One region of the Peribacillus sp. B2I2 genome, then DNA from elsewhere that is predicted to be linked to it. Evidence: riboswitches for the same ligand, from Rfam matches in the RefSeq annotation. Region 1 holds a riboswitch; each other region holds the start of a gene.
The links. Region 1 has a riboswitch for thiamine pyrophosphate ahead of tenA (thiaminase II). Riboswitches for the same ligand answer to the same signal wherever they lie in the genome.
Positions count from the first base shown of each region.

Region 1 (4,772 bases):
TCGAATGCCCGGTAAAAAACAAAAATAAAAGTAAAACGCCAATGGTAATATTCATCATGTAATTCAGGTCATGAATGAATAGCGCCACGATGCATAACACGAGCAATACACAAAGTTTAAGGCTTGGATTAACCTTATGGAGCCATGTTTCTGCATTTGTAAGATTCATCTACATGACACTCCTTTTAACTTTTGTCTCCAAAAATCCTGATTGCGTGATGTTTTCATCACTTATTACGTATCCGTCTTTAACCGTCCAGATCCTGGTTGCAAAGTTGTTTGAAATATGATCGTCATGAGTTACCATGATCACTGTTGTTCCGCGCCTTCGGTATTCCTCAAACCATTCCAGTAATGCAAAGGTATTTTTCGAATCTTGGCCAAAGGTTGGCTCATCCAGGAGAATGATTTTTTTGTCTATTACGATTGAGGCAGCTACACTTAAGCGACGCTTTTGACCCATTGATAATTGAAACGGATGTTTATCCCGATGTGCCTCAAGGCGGAACACTCCAAGTAATGATTGGACTCTCTCCTCGATTTCTTGTTGCGGCCTTTTTTCAATTCTCAATGAATAAGCAATTTCTTCATATACAGAATTTGCAACGAACTGAAACTCAGGATTTTGAAAGACAAACGTCATATGATCCGTTAGATTTTTCACCCTTCTAATAGGGGACCCCATTAATTCATACTGACCACTCGTTTTTATGAACTGCATCAGTGCATGTAAAAGAGTACTCTTCCCCGCGCCATTTTCTCCACTGATTACAATCCATTCACCTGAATGGACCTGCAGCTCCTCAACCTTGATTTTCGCTTCCTTTTTCCGGAATCCGCTAAAACCTTGCACATGAATAAGGGGGGCCCCCACACTAAATGGGTTTTCACGAATGAGCTCATGGTCATGTACATACTCATCCCAAACACCTGGGAACCAAATTCCATGTTCTTTCATTTCATTTTTATATAGGGAAAGAATGGTATCTTTTGGACCATCAGCTATGATTTGACCGTCATCATTAAAAAGCACGATTCGTTCGATGAATTCTAAAACATGATCAATTTTATGTTCCACGATAATAACCGTCTTGTCTCGTCCGACTCCCTTCAACAAGTCCCAGATTTCTTTTGTTCCTTCCGGATCGAGCATGGCGGTTGGTTCATCTAAAAATATCACTTCCGGTTCAAGGGCCAATACTGAAGCAATGGCCAGACGCTGTTTCATCCCGCCTGATAATGTATCAATACTTGTATGGATATCGTCTAGATTCAATCCTACCTCACGGATATGTTTTTGGATCTTCTCTTTCATTTCTTTTTTAGGGACGGAAAGATTCTCAAGGACGAAGGCAATTTCCTCATCAGCAAACGGCATGCAAAACTGACTATCAGGGTCTTGAAAAACATATCCCCATGAAGAAGGACACTTCAATTCTTCCGCCTTCATCGGAACTTCGATGGAATTCGGAATCAATCCGCTTAATACTTGCAAAAGAGTCGACTTACCACATCCTGATGGTCCCAACAATAGAACTTTTTCACCTTTATCAAATGAGACGGATAAGTCCTTGAAAATCAATGACTCATCACCTGGAAATTTCATTCTTAACTTCTCAACATGAACGATTCGTTCCATGGCCATCAACCTCTACTTTTGGTCCAGTTCTGCATAATCTTTACTTGAAACTGGACGAACAAGATTAGTTACTCCTGTTGCTTCCAGGACTTTAACTAGATAATAAGCTGTTACACCTGCAAAGAATATGGAACCCAAGAACCTCGCAATCATGAATAACGATAGATTCCAAAGGGAGAGCGCACCTATTTCCCCGTATGCAAAATCCATGATGACTGATCCCAGGCAGGAAGCCACCGCAGCTAAAACGGCCACCGACATATTGAATTTTTTATATCTGAACGCCATGAACAGCAGTTCAGCGAACAAACCTTGGACCACCCCATATAAGAGTACGGTCAGCCCCCATGGTGAACCCAGAAAGAATTCACCGGAAGCTGCAGCTATCTCTGCCAGAAGTGCTACACCCGGTTTCCGTAAAATCAAAAAGGCAACGGGGCCAGCAATAAACCACATTCCATAAATAAGTTGATCTAGATGTAATCCTAATGGTTTAACGGAATAATATATCGAACCCCAAAGGATATAAACGATTCCAAATGCTACGGCAATCACGATAGTGACTAATATATCCGTTAATTTCAATCCTTTTTTCATGTTTCATTCTCCTTTATACTTCCAGTATTTCCTTATGAACAGGCCATGTCTCTAAGCGATAAGCCATTTCCCAAAATGAGTATTCATATTGGCTGCTAAGGATAAAATGTTCCTTCATTCTTTCCTTATCTTCATCTGTTACTTTTTCAGCAATCTCATCAAGCCTCGCAATTTGTTCTTCCACCAAAGAGCGGAACCACTCTCCTCCGTAAGCCGCTATCCATTCTTGATAAATCGGCTCTTCCGGTTCACACCCTTGCAGCTTTTCGCCAATTTCATAATACAGCCAGTAACATGGCAAGATAGCTGCAATAACATCCCCTAAATGTCCAGAATAAGCCGCACGATACATATGGGAAGTATAAGCATAAGCAGTCGGGGCGGGTTTGAAATTTTCCCTTTCTTCTTTTGTGATGCCTAATCTCTCAGAAAAATTTTCATGAAGCTTCAACTCCGCTTCATATGTTCCTTGTGCGTGGCCGGCAAGCCTGCTTGTTGTATGTAAGTCTGTTGCCTTTACTGCTCCTAAAGCTTGAACTCTAGCAAAATGAGATAAATAATAGGCATCTTGCATGACATAAAAACGAAAACACTCTAATGGCAATGTGCCATCTCCAATTCCTGCAACAAACGGGTGATTAAAACTAGCTTCCCAAATATGATCAACTTCCTGGCGGATTTCCTCTGAAAACTTCATGTCCATTACCTCCAAATTCTATTTTTCAATGAATGATACGGGATAAAAACCTTAAATCACCTCTTTTTTTGCAAATAAAAAACCACTTTCTTTAACGTAAAGAAAGTGGTTTTACTTGAAATAATACAGAAACGTATTGTCCCAGACCCCACTTCCCTACGCTGGTATAAACCAGATCAGGTTCTAAGGGTCTTAAAGTCATACTTTAATCTCAGCTTCTCAGGTAAAACCAAATTTCACCTATAAAGCACCCCTAGTGGTACAAATTGTATATATAATTCATTTGCCTTTATATTAACACGATAAATCCAATTGTCAAACGATTAGAAAAAGTTTTCAAGCTATATTGCTTTAGGATTACTAGCCTTTCAATCTTGCATACTCACCTAACCACGATCAATTAAACCATTGTTAATCCACCATTTACGGAAAGAGTTTGCCCCGTAATATACCCTGCATCTTCCGAAACGAAATAGGCAACAGCACTGGCAATGTCCTCGGGTTGAGCTAGCCGACGGAATGGAATAGCTTTTTCCAAGGCGCTTGCTATACCAACATTATAAGAGCCTATTTCTTGAAATAAAGGAGTATCAGCAGGGCCTGGTGCAACACAATTGATGTTGAGTTTGTGACGTGCCATTTCTCTTGCTATCGTTTTTGTGAAGGCAATCACCCCTCCCTTAGCAGCCGAATAAACTGCCTCTCCACTTGATCCGACCCTAGCTGCATCTGATGCAATATTTACTACCTTGCCGTAACCATTTTCAATCATAAGAGGTAAAATTTCCTTGCAAGTATGGATCTGCCCAAGTAAATTAATATCGATAATCCTTTTCCAAGTGCTTGGATCACTTTTTAAAAAAGGTTCCACCTTATCCCAGCCTGCATTATTAACCAATATATCTATTCTTTGATAATGGTTCACTGATTCTTCAACGGCTTTTTTAACACTTTCTAATTTCGTTACATCACAATAGACCGCTCTGGCTTCAAAACCCGACTTTTCGATTATAGAAACCGTTTCCTCTGCATTTTTAAGATTTATATCAGCCACGATGATGTTAAAATTGCGAGAAGCCAATTTTTTTGCAATCTCTCTGCCAATTCCGCTCCCGGCACCTGTGATAAATGCCATTCTTTTATTCATCATATTCCCTCCACTTTCACCATTTAGTCAATATGGATTTATTTAAGCTGCTTATATATTGTCTATTATCTTTTCATTTATCATTTCCCGGAGCCGGAATTTCTGGATTTTCCCGCTTGCCGTACGAGGAAAGTCATCCATTATTTCAAGAAATTCAGGCCAATATTGTTTGGCCAAACCCTTTTCCGAGAGAAATTCCTGCATGGAATCCATCGTAATCGGGCTCTTTCCCATTTTCATGCTGATACATGCACATGCTTTTTCCTGAAGACGAGAATCTGGAACAGCGATAACCTGAGCGCTAGAAATATCCGGGTGTTCATACAATACATTTTCTACATAAGCAACTGGAATATTTTCGCCGCCACGTATGATTATGTCTTTGTTTCTTCCAGAAATCCGGATATATCCATCTTCATCAATAAATGCTCGATCACCGGTAATGAACCATCCGTCACTATACTCAGCTAAAGTATCATCGATCCGTTTAAAATAGCCGACAAAAAGAGCCGGACCCCTTACTAATAAAGAACCTTCTATATTCGGAGCACAGAGCTCCCCTTCAAGATCCACTACTTTTAGCTCCATCCCCGGAAAGGGAATTCCGTCGGTATTCGTCAGTTTTTCTTCTAGATCCTCAAGTCTCGTCAAGGTTACCAAGCCATCTTCCGTTTGTCCCCATCCTGACAATA
Region 1 covers NZ_JBGCCB010000001.1:2,359,355-2,364,126, reverse strand. The annotation lists gene ABIE66_RS11835 (energy-coupling factor transporter transmembrane component T family protein) at 1-169, opposite strand, end outside; gene ABIE66_RS11830 (ABC transporter ATP-binding protein) at 170-1,639, opposite strand; gene ABIE66_RS11825 (ECF transporter S component) at 1,652-2,236, opposite strand; gene tenA (thiaminase II) at 2,250-2,933, opposite strand; TPP riboswitch at 3,070-3,198, opposite strand; gene ABIE66_RS11815 (SDR family NAD(P)-dependent oxidoreductase) at 3,334-4,080, opposite strand; gene ABIE66_RS11810 (AMP-binding protein) at 4,132-4,772, opposite strand, start outside.

Region 2 (4,772 bases), 1.5 Mb from region 1:
ATGTATGGGAGGATTTCTAATGACACATAAATGCTTCTATTGTACTGACGACACAGAAGAAAAAAAAATCCATGTTGTAACGTTTCAAGTTACTGACACGGATAGAAATGAAATGCTTTGTGATGAATGTTATCAAGAATGGCTGCAAGGAATAAAAGGTTAGTATAAAAAGCCCTCAAATAATCTCAAAAATGATTAAGTATAGGGCAACTTAAATTCGTTTCACACAGTACAAATATATAATGATTATGGGAATTTTAAGCGTAAATCCGAAAGAATAGCCTATGCATTATGGTGACGTATTTGGGCCATGGCCATTTCAAGCAAACAAAAGGGTTGATTGCATGTCATCAAACCATGCTTAATCATTCTGGTGATAAGGACTGATAAGGACCCTACATAAATTCCTTGTAGAAGTGATCAATCAAGGTAAACAGGAAAATGACCATTGAATTATCATTAAAAGAAAATAACGTAGGACTGCCTCCATCACTACCTGAAAGGCCTATAGCTAATTTAGAGGATATTCCCGTGGGGGCAAGACTTCAAGATCCTGAAATCTCCGCTTCAGTATCCATTGATATTAGTGCAGGATTAGTTGCTTGCAGCCAGATCATGGTCAATGCATCCACGAAGATATTGCGGAAATGTTTGCACAATTCCACACAAAAAAAGCGGCATTGAGTGCTGATTTCCTAAGATTAAATAAGGAAAAAGGATGGCTGGTCCCTCCTCCTCTTCATATTAATAAAACAAGTTCGTAAAACATGGATGAAATATCCCCTTAATCATGTTGGCTGAATCTCCAACATGATTAAGGGATTGATTTCCGTATGAAAGGAAGATTAATGAATCACTACCATTGCAGACTTTCGATTAAGTGGCACTTTGTGCATTCTTGACTATAATCATTTTTTATAAATTCATGATTACAATTCTCCCGAAAAATGTTCAGCTCTCTTTTCAGCTGTTCCAATTGAGTTTCCAACTGTTTCATTTCAACTTTTATCTGGATTACCCGATTCATCGAATTCTCCCTCTCGTCCGAATCATTGATAGATTTTTCCGTCCGTTTTCCTAAATTCATTGGCTTTTTCTTTAAGCCCTTCATCGATTACCGACTCAAAGCCCAGACCCTTTTCTTTCGCCAAATCACGGATGTCCTGTGAGATTCTCATACTACAGAATTTAGGTCCGCACATTGAACAGAAATGGGCTGTTTTGGCACCTTCAGCTGGTAGAGTTTCATCGTGATATTCAACCGCCCTTTCAGGGTCGAGAGAAAGATTGAACTGATCTCTCCAACGAAATTCGAATCTAGCCTTAGAAAGGGCATCATCTCGTTTTTGTGCATGCGGATGGCCTTTTGCAAGGTCAGCTGCGTGGGCTGCAATTTTATAGGTAATGACCCCTACTCGAACATCCTCTTTATTCGGAAGTCCCAGATGCTCTTTCGGTGTCACATAACAAAGCATGGCAGTTCCAAACCATCCAATCATGGCAGCACCAATTGCAGAAGTAATATGATCGTACCCAGGTGCTATATCCGTTGTTAATGGTCCTAGGGTATAGAATGGTGCTTCTTGACACACTTCCAGCTGCTTATCCATATTTTCTTTAATTAAATGCATAGGTACGTGACCGGGTCCCTCAACCATGACTTGAACATCGTGCTTCCATGCAATCTTCGTCAGTTCCCCCAATGTTTCCAATTCAGCAAATTGAGCCTCATCGTTTGCATCTGCAATGGATCCAGGACGGAGGCCGTCGCCTAATGAGAAAGAGACATCATATGCCTTCATGATTTCACAAATCTCTTCAAAGTGAGTATAGAGAAAGCTTTCTTGGTGGTGGGCCAAGCACCATTGTGCCATGATGGAGCCCCCTCGGGAAACAATTCCCGTAACTCGCTTCGCTGTTAAAGGGATATATCGCAAAAGCACACCAGCGTGTATAGTGAAGTAATCGACACCTTGCTCGGCCTGCTCGATTAATGTATCCCTAAAAACTTCCCAATTTAAATCTTCCGCGACTCCATTCACTTTTTCCAATGCTTGATATATCGGAACAGTTCCAACTGGCACAGGCGAATTCCTGATAATCCATTCCCGGGTGGTGTGAATATTCTTTCCGGTGGAAAGATCCATTATATTGTCGGCTCCCCATCGTGTAGCCCAAGTCATTTTCTCCACTTCATCTTCGATCGATGAACTAACAGCTGAGTTTCCGATATTCGCATTTATTTTCACATGAAATTTTCGTCCGATGATCATGGGCTCACTTTCAGGGTGGTTAATATTTGCCGGAATGATCGCCCGTCCGCTAGCTACCTCTTCTCTTACAAACTCAGGGGCAACATTTTCCCTGATCGAAATGAATTCCATTTCTGGGGTAATGATACCTTTACGGGCATAATGGAGCTGGGTTACGTTTTGCCCTTCCATCGCTCGCAATGGTTTTCTTTTCAATCCCGGAAAAATTTCTACTTTGGATTGTGAATCCACTTTTCTATACCCATTATCTTCTGGTTTTATTTCACGTCCTTCATACTCTTCAACGTCTTCCCGTTCCAGGACCCAGTTGCGTCTAATCGGGGCAAGACCTTTATGAATATCAATGGGATATTCTGAATCCGTATAGAAACCGCTTGTGTCATAAACTCGTAAAGGCGGATTCTCCTCTTCGCCGAATGCCCCTGTAGTCGGACTTAGCTTAATTTCACGCATAGGTACTTTAATATCAGGTCTAGATCCCTCAACATACACTTTTTTACTCCCAGCAAAACTGGACATAATTGAAACGTTCATGTCATTTACTGAATTACTCATGATTTCATTTCTCCTTTTTAAGTTCATTTAAAAAGGACAAAATCCAATCCATTTCGCACGAAAAAGCCAGGTCTCATATTTAAGACCCGGCTAACGTTAGTATGACTACAGAAATGACCAATTGAAATGGTCATTGTTTAGTAGATTCTAACTTCCCCACGCTGGTATGAACCAGATCAGGTCCTGAGGGTTAAGAAGCTTAAGCGCTTCTCTCTCAGCCCAACTTTTATTGGACACCCCTAGTCTAAATAATTTAATTGATTACAGGGTAACTATATATCACCCTTTTCACTCTGTAAATAATTTAAAAGACCTAATATTTTATTTCAACCTCTCCAAAATTCGTTACTTGAAGAGTAATTTTACAGGCTCTCAAGGATTGGGAAAAGCTCCTCTAAATGCTTGATTTCATAGGTTGGAAGCACTTCATTCCGTTCCTTATCATGGCGATTTATCCAAACCGACTTTATGCCTACCCGTGACGCTCCAAGGATATCCGTCATTAAATTATCGCCGACCATCAATACTTCATCCTTATCAAGCTCCATGATTTCCAAAGCATGCTCAAAAATGGAGGCATCCGGTTTACCTCTTCCAAACGCACCAGAAATGACGATTTGGTCGAAATAAGGAACTAGTTCAGGCGTAATTTCAAGTTTGGTGTTTTGCAGTTCAGGAGACCCGTTCGTAAGCAATAGCAATTTGTACTTCCCTTTTAATTCATCTAACACACGAAATGATTCTTCATAGATAAATGGCTTTTTGCGTCTCTCGGCCGGGAAACGTTCTGCCAGTTCAAGCCCAAATTCCGGGTCATCGATCCCTAATGCCTTCAAGCCTCCCGTCCACGCTTCTTTCCGATAAGCCGGTGCAATCCCGGCCATCTTCCGGAATTCATCATGATCATCCTGAAAATTTCCCCATAGCCCCTCAAATGGGTTGATACCGATCATTTGAGTAAATGCATATGTATCGTAAGAAGAATAAAGCTCACGCGCTTCCTTCCGCACAGCTTCTTCAAACTCGTCGACATTCAAATCATACTTCTCCTTAGCCACTTCGCATGTAGCCACAAAAGCCTCTTTTACACTTTTCTGATCCCATAGTAATGTATCATCTAAATCAAAAAAAACTGCCTTCACCAAAATGTCCACCCTCTTTCCCTATTATTGAAATCGTAAAAATTACACTATTACAATAATAAACCACAACCAATGGAAAAAGAATAATTATTCAGAAAATCCCTGCATCTTTCTTAAAATCAGCAAAATGTACGATGAACATCATACTTACCTTCTCTGATGGAAAACCCTATATTTCTTCACTTATCATCTTTCGAATACATACAGCTTTCCATTACTTGCAATCTTGAATTTTGGACCGGTGAACCCCCGTCGGATCAGCTCTTTTCTCATATATATCATGAGGGCGGCATGACTCACGATCAGAACATCCCTATCCCCCTTTGTAAAGATTTCATCCAATACCTTATTGATTCTTTGTTCAGCGATCTTAATTTCCGCCCTTGTCTGCCTGTTGAACATCGAGCAGCATCGAATCCAGATGGCCCATAGGATGAACGGCAGCTTCACTTTTCCTTTAAGAGGGGGAGAAGGTATTTCCCGCAGCTCCTCCATTCGATGAACCTTACCTGGATAGATATGTTCCGCTGTCTTGACAGCTCTCGACATATCACTGCAATAACATTCCTGCCATTCCTCCATGCCAAATAAAGTCGTTCCATAAATAATATCCGCTGCATCATAGTCCTCAAACCATTGCTTCATATCATCCGCCGTCACAGATTTCCCAGTAGGAAATTCATGTGCCACCTTAAAATGCCGTACCAAACCAATTTTCATATATTCTCCTTTTTATCTTTTTAAATATAAGTTTCTTTTTGGCTTTTCAATAGTTATGTAAAATTATACAAAAACAGGTATA
Region 2 covers NZ_JBGCCB010000001.1:816,750-821,521, reverse strand. The annotation lists gene ABIE66_RS04195 (hypothetical protein) at 20-163, shown strand; partial or broken gene ABIE66_RS04190 (DUF3231 family protein) at 285-764, shown strand; gene thiC (phosphomethylpyrimidine synthase ThiC) at 1,050-2,831, opposite strand; TPP riboswitch at 2,965-3,079, opposite strand; gene ABIE66_RS04180 (HAD family hydrolase) at 3,191-3,973, opposite strand; gene ABIE66_RS04175 (histidine phosphatase family protein) at 4,157-4,690, opposite strand.
Region 2: linked by a shared signal. The riboswitch ahead of thiC (phosphomethylpyrimidine synthase ThiC) and the one ahead of tenA (thiaminase II) in region 1 are both predicted to bind thiamine pyrophosphate.

Region 3 (4,772 bases), 1.3 Mb from region 1:
GATATTACATGTAATGGAAGCATTTACTTCCAAAATGCTTGGATATAAAAATTCAATGACCTCGTTAACTAGCTTAGCAATGGAAAATAGATCTGGTGGTGATGTTGAAGTTTCCTTTTTGGAAATATTAAGAAATTGTGTAATCCGATAATTGAGCTGATCCAATTCCTTTGAAATGATATCAAGGTATTTTATTTCCGGTTGTTCTGCCTGTAACAATTGTATGAATCCCATTATGGATGTCAGTGGATTTCGGAATTCATGGACAAAGCTCGAGGTCATTTGGCCAAGGAGTGTTAAACGGTCTTTATGGTTTGGGCTTATGAATTGATAGCGTTCTTCAAGTTCCATCGTTTTCAATTCGGTATAATGGGATAATGCAAAATGAATGAGTTTATCGAAGTAAACGTTTACATGCTTGATTCGATCGGATATTTCTTCTTTGGGTGCTTCTGAATTCAAAACGTGCTCAATGATGATGGATCTGCCGATGGTTGCAGTGGAAAAGAAATTTTCCATATCCAATTGCTTATTAACTCGATCAGACGCAATTTTTCCCCCTACGACCTTCAGTACATCGTCTATGTCAGTATCCGATTTTCCAAGCTGATCCATTAGCAGATTAAAGATATTTTCCACTTCTCCTTTAAAATATCCCATATATCCGTCCGGTAAATGCAGCAACTCATCTTTCCATTTGGATATGATACTGCTTTTTTGAGAAGATAAAAAGTGAATGGTCATTTCTCGATTAGATACCATTTTGCCCTCCATACTGTAGGAAAATGAATTTACTTTTGACCCAGAAATTAATGTATTAGAAAAAAATTACAAAATATTAAAATAATTACATCTCGCTTTTATGATAACAGATTAGAGTTCTTTTAACATGTGTCAATTGGATAAATATTCGTCAATCAATCGATAAATACCTTTTTTTGACACAGTTTTATTACAGTGATTACATGAATTAATAATAAAAAAAGGTATCCGTAAAGTTAATGACGGTTACCTTTTTTTATGAAATGCATATGGTTCGATATGAACGATCACATGCTGGATATTATATTCCTTCAAAAGATTCTCTTCGATTTTAACCGTAATATCGTGACCTTGGATGACGGTCAAAAGAGGGTTAACATGAACGGTAGTTTCGAGCAGGATTTCACTTCCGTGCATACGGGCCTTAATTTCACTCATGTCTTTTACACCTTCTGTCAATATAATGGTTTGACCGATCTTTTGCAGGAGCTGCTCGTCGAAACCATCGGTTAAAGAGATGGAGGCATCCCGAAAGATATCCCAGGCCGTTTTGCATATGATGACCCCCACGACTGCTGCAGCTATTGCATCAAGCCAAGGGATTCCCATCTTAGTACCGATGATTCCAATGAAAGCACCAACACTGACAAGGGCATCGGAACGATTATCCTGTGCAACGGCGTAGATGGAAGAGCTGTTGATCTTTTTACTTAATGCTAAGTTATAACGGTAGATTCCGTACATGAAGATTGCAGAGAATAGGGCGACATAACCGGTAAGCATATTGGGAACGGTTGTTGAATCTTGCTGGAAGAAGGATTCTACAGCACTGAATACAACCTGCAGGCCTACGGTGATCATAATGAAGGCAGCTACCAACGAGGCTACGGTTTCCGCCCGTAAATGTCCATATGAATGATTATCATCTGGAGGTCTCTTCGAAATTTTCAAACCAATCAATACGGCTATGGAAGCGATGATATCGGTCGTATTATTTAAACCATCTGCCCAAAGTCCTTTAGAATCACCGAAATAACCAAATGACAATTTAAGGGCAGACAAGAATATGTAAGCGGCAATGCTTATGTAGGCGCCTTTTTCAGCTGAAATCGAATGTTTATCCATGTCCATTCCCTCCCCTATGTAAATTAGGTTTAATAAAGATAACAAAACAAACCTTAGTGAGTCTATAGAAAAATTGTCGTATTTAGCCATCTAACTTGTTTAATTGCAGGTGTATTGAAGGTATGTAAAGAAGTTGGTTATAAGAAAGAATATCGCCATAAAATGGGAATGACAAGTTGTTGACATATACAGTTTCTTTAGTTGTCAATTAAAGAAACTAGTAGTATATTCTAACCGAGGATCGAAAAATAAATACTTCCACAAGGGGAGCCAAAAAGGCTGAGAGTGAACGGTTGAGTTCAGACCCTATGAACCTGATAGTTAGCACTAGCGTAGGGATGTGGTTTTGGATACAAGCAATACTGGGCATCCATTACCGCCCCGGTGTTGCTTTTTTTGCGCAAAATTGGCAGGGGGAACTCATGGACATTTTTTCATTTTTGGAGAAAGGAGTGGCTTGATGAAAAATAAAACGTTATTCATGACAGAGGTCGCCATTTTTGCATCATTGGCTTTATTACTGGATATGGTCTCTGGATTCATTTTTTCAAGAATCTGGCCTCAAGGGGGTTCGATTTCAATAGCCATGGTACCTATTTTTCTGATGGCATATCGTTGGGGCATAAAAGGTGGGATGTTAGCCGGATTGTTACTTGGACTATTGCAGATTGTCAGTGGTACAGCATGGATCGGAACACCGATCCAAGGCTTCATTGATTATTATCTTGCCTTTATGGTTGTCGGGATATCCGGTGTATTCATGAACAAGTTTGTAAACAGCTATAAAGAGGAAAAGCGTTCCAAAGCGAAATTATACGGGATTGGCGGCATGTTTTTGGGAAGTTTCCTGAGGTTTCTATGTCATTTCACTTCTGGAATCGTGTTTTTTGGATCTGCAGCACCAAAAGGACAGCCAGTAGCGGTTTATTCATTCATTTATAATGGGACTTATATGCTGATCAGTTTTATTTTATCGGCCATTGTGGTGATGATGTTATATTCGGCAGCTTCAAATGTATTACTGAAAAAAGCCTATTAACAAAAAAGCCGGATTCTACAAGAATCCGGCTTTTTTCGGAGAATGATCAAACGATACGTACAGGGCGAACTGGCTCAATCTCATTTTGCAATGAATACCGAACAGGGTGCGTTTTTCGCAATTGAACTACTTGTACTTCCAAGAAAGAATTTTTCCAAACCGCTTTTAGAGCTATTGCCGACGACGATGAGGTCGGCCGCAGTTCTTTCTGCATATTCACATATGCTATCTGGCGCATGTCCTTCCAATATCTCGAATTTCCCCTTGACTTGACATTCACTTAGCAATCTCAACGTATTACTTTCTGCGTTCCGAACACTATTCTCGACGGGGGAAGGGGTGTCAATTACCTTTTGTTCTCGCTGTTCAACTTCAACGACGGGATGTGTCTGGACGGGATCGACATAAAATCCTGCAGCGGGTACAAATCCAGGAGCTGTGACGTTTCCCATGATACTCTGTTCAACCTTATCACTTAGGACATGGACTACGGTCAGCTCAGCTTCAGGAAAGGCCTGTTTGATTGTTGCTCCATATTCCACGGCCCGTGTACTCTCTTCATTTCCATCAAAAGCGACGACAATATTTTTTATGTCTTTCATAATTTCACTCTCCCATTTATAAGTCTTTAAAGTGTTATACCCACTTTTAAATGGCTTCACGCCTTTAATTGGTATATAGATCGCCAATTACGGGGAAAGGATAGATACGGGCATTGTTAAAATGGTAGGATGAAATCCTGGTCCTTCAATTAGTTGGCGTGCTTTATTTTTCATTCGGAAGGAATATCATCAGCAAGGAAGCCGGTACACGAGTATAGTGCTAAAAGAAAAGGCGACTGAACTGTGGCCTTTTAGTCAATCGACGAGTTTTCTTTAATAAAAAGGGTAAAATATTTTTAATGAAACATGTCGCAGATGGGAAAATGGGGGTACAAAATGAGAGGGTTAGTGAAATTAGTTCTAATTATAATATTGGCGATTGTGGTTTTAGGCGCCGGTTCACTCTTGTATTTCAGGCAGGGTGCAGATATAAGCCATCTTGAAAATAATCTTCAGCAACCGACAGGAATCTATGATCTGGATGGGAATCTTGCCAGTACGATCACGGCAAATAAATCCGAAGGTGTTGCGATAGATGAAATACCGGAACATATGAAACAAGCGGTGGTTTCCATTGAGGATCACCGTTTTTATAAACATCACGGTATAGATTATCAAGGGATCTTGCGAGCCTTGGTTAAAAATGCGAAGGCTGGAAGTGTTGTTGAAGGCGGGAGCACGCTCACCCAGCAGCTTGTGAAAATCACGATGCTGGAATCGGATCGAACATTGAAGAGGAAGATAGGAGAGTTTTTTCTAGCCCAGGAAGTTGAAAATCAATATACGAAAGATGAAATTCTGGAAATGTATTTGAATCAAGTTTATTTTGGCCATGGGGCATGGGGAATCAAAAAAGCTGCAAATATTTATTTTTCCAAAGAGGTCTCTGAATTGACCGTTGCCGAGGGAGCTTTGCTGGCGGGTGTCATTAATCTACCATCCAAACTTGATCCATATAAGAATTTGGACGGAGCATTGAAGCGGCGTGATTTGGTTCTTTCCAGAATGGCGGAACATGGTTATTTGACGAAAGATGAAGAAGCAGCCGCAAAAAAAGATTCGGTGACACTTCTTATGGGGGAGAAGGAAACCGATCCATTAAGAGGTAAGTATCCTTATTATGTTGATCATGTTTTATCGGAAGCATCGAGTAAATATGGAATTAAGCTTGAGGAACTGCTTTCAAAGGGCTATAAAATTTACACTACACTGGATCAATCCATGCAGCAGGCTACAGAATCCGT
Region 3 covers NZ_JBGCCB010000001.1:1,106,641-1,111,412, forward strand. The annotation lists gene ABIE66_RS05590 (histidine kinase N-terminal domain-containing protein) at 1-762, opposite strand, end outside; gene ABIE66_RS05595 (cation diffusion facilitator family transporter) at 1,009-1,887, opposite strand; TPP riboswitch at 2,141-2,243, shown strand; gene thiT (energy-coupled thiamine transporter ThiT) at 2,348-2,926, shown strand; gene ABIE66_RS05605 (universal stress protein) at 3,007-3,528, opposite strand; gene ABIE66_RS05610 (transglycosylase domain-containing protein) at 3,865-4,772, shown strand, end outside.
Region 3: linked by a shared signal. The riboswitch ahead of thiT (energy-coupled thiamine transporter ThiT) and the one ahead of tenA (thiaminase II) in region 1 are both predicted to bind thiamine pyrophosphate.